Regions from separate parts of the Kineosporia sp. NBRC 101677 genome, predicted to be linked through region 1. Evidence: riboswitches for the same ligand, from Rfam matches in the RefSeq annotation. Region 1 holds a riboswitch; the other holds the start of a gene.
The links. Region 1 has a riboswitch for S-adenosylmethionine ahead of QSK18_RS22475 (bifunctional o-acetylhomoserine/o-acetylserine sulfhydrylase). Riboswitches for the same ligand answer to the same signal wherever they lie in the genome.

Region 1 (2,378 bases):
CGGTGCCCTTCGGGGCGTACTTGCGGCCCAGCTCGTACCAGCGGCTGGTGGGCAGGCCGGCGTAGGCCACCGACTCCACCTCGTCGCGGGCCTGGAGCCAGGTGGCGACCTCCTGGGCGTTCTGCACGTGCCGCTCGATCCGCAGGCTCAGCGTCTCCAGCCCCTGGGCGATCACCCAGGCGTTGAACGGCGAGGCGGCCGGGCCCAGGTCGCGCAGCAGCTGCACCCGGGCCTTCAGGATGAACGACAGGTTGGCCCCCAGTGCGCTGCCGACGCCGAGGTCACGGCCGTAGACCAGGCCGTGGTAGCTCGGGTCGGGCTGGTTGAAACCGGGGAAACGCTCCGGCTCGGCGGTGTAGTCGAACCGGCCGCCGTCGACGATCACCCCGGCGATCGCCCCGCCGTGGCCGCCGATGTACTTGGTGGCCGAGTGCACCACCACGTCGGCGCCCCACTCCAGCGGACGGATCAGGTAGGGCGTGGCCACGGTGTTGTCGACCACCAGGGGCACCCCGGCCGCGTGGGCGACCCCGGCCACCCCCTCGATGTCGAGCACGTCCTGCTTGGGGTTGGAGATCGTCTCGGCGAAGAACGCCTTGGTGTTCGGCCGGACCGCGGCCCGCCAGGAGTCCAGGTCGTCCGGGTCCTCGACGAAGCCGACCTGGATGCCGAGCTTGGGGAAGGTGTAGTGGAACAGGTTGTAGGTGCCGCCGTAGAGGCTGGGGCTGGCCACGATGTGGTCACCGGCCTCGGCCACGTTGAGCAGCGCCAGCGTCTCGGCCGACTGACCGGAGGCCACCAGCAGCGCCCCGACCCCGCCCTCGAGGCTGGCCAGGCGCTGCTCCACCACGTCGGTGGTGGGGTTGTTGAGCCGGGTGTAGATGTTCCCGAACTCCTTGAGCCCGAACAGGTTCGCAGCGTGCTCGGTGCTGTCGAACACGTACGAGGTGGTCTGGTAGATCGGCAGCGCGCGGGCACCCGTGGTGGGATCGGGCGACTGCCCCGCGTGGATCTGCCGGGTCTCGAACGACCAGTCGGCGCTCATCTGCACTCCTCCAGGCTCAGGGGCACAGGGGACCCGTGCCCTGGCAGGCCGTGGGGCCCGCCGGTGTCGAGACGGGTCGACTGGTGTCGACCGCGCTTGCTGTCGCACTGCGACGGCCTGGTCATCACCCGGGGCACCCCACCGCGGAACGAGGGTTGCCGACCAGCAAGCCGGGGCTTGTCGCTGGTACTCATGACCTGAAGGAACAGTAATCGAGCAGTTGCGGGTTGGCCCAGGTCGTCTCAGAATCTGGACTCTCCCGGGCCGGCCGGTCGCGCGCATCACCCGGCCCGCCCTTGGGTGCCCTCGGACATCTCGACCCACGGTGGGGCGACGCCGGTGGCGCAGAGCGTCTCGACCAGACCGGCCAGGCGCGGCAACTCGCCGGGCAGCTCCGGGTTCTCGGCCCGCAGCCGTTCCATCAGCAGCCGGGTGCGCACCCCGTTGCCCCGGAACCAGGCCAGCAGTGCGAGCACGGCCAGGATCGGCCCCCGCTCGGTGACCGTGCCCCGCCGGGCCAGTGCGGCCAGGATCTCCTCGCCGCGGGCGAACAGCTCGCGGTTGGGCGGGCCGGAGAACAGCGAGCCCCAGTGTTCGGACAGGTCGGCCGGGACCTGCCCGGCCAGCAGCTGGTGCAGGAGGCGACCGCGGGCGGGGCCCGGGGCAGCGGCGAGCCGGACGAAAACGGCGTCGCGCAGGTGCGAGTCGGCCAGTTCGGCGAGGCCCAGCTGCTCGGTCTCCCAGCCCGGCACCCGGCTGAGCAGCGCGTTCCAGGTGCGCCACCAGCGGCGCCGGTCGCGTTCGCCGAGCGCGGCCGGCGTCGACGGCTCCTCCTGCACAGCCGAGGGATCCGGCTGCTCGTCCGGCGGGGAGACCGGATCGCCCACGTCGCCGATCACGTCGCTCTCGCTGTCGGCCAGCCGGTCGCCGCGCAGCACGTGGGCCATCGCGACCCGGCTGGACTCCACCTCGGACAGCGGCCTTCCCCCGGCCGGACAGCAGTTCTCGTCGGGACAGGCCAGCGAGCGGTAGGCGGTGGGGGTGACCCCGATCAGGTCGTAGAGCCAGACCCCGGCCTCGAGCATGCGGTGCGGCAGGGCCCGGGCCACCGGTGGGGCGGGCACCGCCAGCGCATCGTGCGCCGCCACGATCGCCACCACCCGCAACCAGACCCCGCCGGAACCGTCCGGCCCTTCCCGCTCCTCGTCGGAGACGTCCGGCGGGCCACCGGGCGGCACCCCGGCGAAAGCGGCTGCGCCGGGCCCGGTCACCGCCTCGACCGCGGCGTCGAGCACGTCGGCCACCCCCACCGGACCGAACCAGGCCGGCGTCA
Region 2 (2,378 bases), on a different contig from region 1:
GGAGGGCATCGAGAACGAGGCCGAGGCCGAGCGCTGCCGGGCGGTGGCCGCCGACCGGGGGCAGGGCTGGCTGTACGGGCGGCCGATGTCCTGGCCTCAGGTCGCCGAGGTGGTGGCTCAGACCTCGGAGCCCGGGCTGCGCACCCCGTGAGCGTTCCCGCTCACGAGGTGCCGCCGCCGCTGACTCAGAAACCGCACTCCGAGCCCTTGTCCACCGGGTTGGTGGCACCCCAGGTGGACCAGCTCGGGGCCGGGCGGTCGTCGTTCACCGGGGCCCAGGCGCCGTCGATCAGCTCGTAGTCCAGCTTCTCGCCGTCGGTGACCAGCGTGCGCACGGCGTGCACCAGGCGCTCCACGTCCTCGCTGCGCGAGCCCAGGCCCAGGCTGGCCCGCAGCGCGCCGCCGGTGACCCCGAGCCGGTTGAGCAGCGGGTGAGCGCAGAACTTGCCGTCGCGCACCCCCACCCCGTGCTCGGCGGACAGGTACACCGCGACCCGGGCGGCCTCGTGGCCCTCGATCGTGAAGCCGACCACGCCGACCCGGTCGGTGCTGTCGGACCAGGCCCGCAGCACCCGCACACCGGGGATCTGGGTCAGGCCCTCGAGCAGCCGGGCCGACAGCGCGGCCTCGTGCTCCTCGATCGCGTCCTCCGGCAGTTCGGCGATCGCCCGGCAGGCGGCGGCCAGGGCCGCGGCGCCGACCACGTTCGGGGTGCCGCCCTCGTGCCGGGCCACGCCGGTGGTCCAGTCGGCCTGGCCCTCGGCGTTCACCGAGCGCACGGCCCCGCCGCCGGCCTGGTGCGGCGGCGCCGCGTCGAGCCAGTCGGAGCGCCCGATCAGCACGCCCGAGCCGAACGGCGCGTAGATCTTGTGGCCGGAGAAGGCCAGGTAGTCCACGTCGAGCGCGGCGATGTCGACCTTGCGGTGCGGCACCAGCTGGGCGCCGTCGACGGCGATCCGGGCGCCGTGGGCGTGGGCGATCCGGGCGATCTCGGCGATCGGCAGGATCTCACCGGTGACGTTGCTACAGCCGGTCACCGTGACCAGCGCGGCCGGGCGCTCGGCGAGGGCGGCCTCCAGCGCGGCGACCGTGTCGGCGATCGTGCCGGCGGTCGGGATCAGCCGATGCGGGCGGCTGGTCCAGGGCAGCAGGTTGGCGTGGTGCTCGGCGTCCAGCACGATCACCTCGCCGTCGGCCGGGACCGCGTGGGCCAGCAGGTTCAGGGCGTCGGTGGTGTTGCGGGTGAAGATCGTCAGGTCGCCGGGGCGGGCGCCGACGAACGCACCCACGGTCTGCCGGGCGCTCTCGTACAGCGCAGTGCTGACCTGGGAGGCGTAGCCGGCCCCGCGGTGCACGCTGGCGTAGTAGGGCAGGACCTCGGCCACATGGTCGGCCACCGCCTGCAGCGCCGGGGCGCTCGCCGCGTAGTCGAGGTTGACCGCGCGGGCGGTGCGGCCCCCGGCCAGCGGGGCGGCCAGGTTGCCGCCGACCACCGGCAGCAGCGGGCCGATCGGCAGACGGGCCGGTGTCAACGTTGCCGTCGGGGCGCCGGGTCGGGCGACCTCGGGCGAGGAGAAGGTGGCGATACCGCCGGCCGGGGTGGCGACACCCTGGTGGGCCTGGCGGTAGCGGGTGTTACGGAAGGATGCGGACATGCCGGGCTCCTTGGTTCAGGGACCCGAATGCACGGGTCCGCGCTTGCGGCGGACCGTTTGGCCGCCGCCAGGTCTTCACCCGGAGCACCCCACCGCGGAGGAGGGTTGCCGGCCAGCGAGCCGGGGCTTGTCGCTGGCGCTCATGACCTGCGTCCACGTTAAGTCACGTCCCGGAAACGCTCAAGAGGTGATCGCTGGGGTCTCGCCCTGCGAGACATCGTTCGAGCGGACCCCGAAACCCGCTGTGGTGGGCCGACGTCCACACAGGCCTACCGACGTCCGCAATCGGTTCTGTGGTGCAAGTCACGCAGAGCAGACGAGGCGCGACGGTGCGCGAGGGGGATGTCAGACCTGGGCGCCGCTGCGGTCGCGCGGTTCCGGCACGCCGCCGGCGGCTCCGCCCAGGTGCGCCACCACCACGGCCAGCGCTCGCAGCGGGCTGATCGGTGGCCGGTCGGCGATGCCGGCCAACCCGGCCCAGACCTCCGGGGCGGCGGCCAGATCCTGCTGCACGGCGACGGCCAGGCGTACGGCCGAACCGCCGGCCGGGCCGGTGGTGGGCGCGTCGTCGGCGAGGTAGCAGGAGCCGATCTGCCGGTCCCACAAAGGGATGAACCAGGGGCGCTTACGGTGCAGGATCCGGCTCAGGGTGGCTGGGCCGACCTCGGCCCCGCCGGCCTCGTCGAGCACGGCGAAGAGCGGTTCGATCAGGCCTGCGGGGGT

Region 2: linked by a shared signal. The riboswitch ahead of QSK18_RS31345 (aminotransferase class V-fold PLP-dependent enzyme) and the one ahead of QSK18_RS22475 (bifunctional o-acetylhomoserine/o-acetylserine sulfhydrylase) in region 1 are both predicted to bind S-adenosylmethionine.

Annotation. Positions count from the first base shown of each region.
Region 1 is NZ_BSTA01000007.1:379,757-382,134, forward strand. Features, by position in the region: gene QSK18_RS22475 (bifunctional o-acetylhomoserine/o-acetylserine sulfhydrylase) at 1-1,045, opposite strand, end outside; SAM riboswitch class IV at 1,133-1,243, opposite strand; gene QSK18_RS22480 (DUF4192 family protein) at 1,327-2,378, opposite strand, start outside.
Region 2 is NZ_BSTA01000014.1:100,356-102,733, forward strand. Features, by position in the region: gene QSK18_RS31340 (putative bifunctional diguanylate cyclase/phosphodiesterase) at 1-151, shown strand, start outside; gene QSK18_RS31345 (aminotransferase class V-fold PLP-dependent enzyme) at 186-1,655, opposite strand; SAM riboswitch class IV at 1,690-1,803, opposite strand; gene QSK18_RS31350 (DUF6308 family protein) at 2,001-2,378, opposite strand, start outside.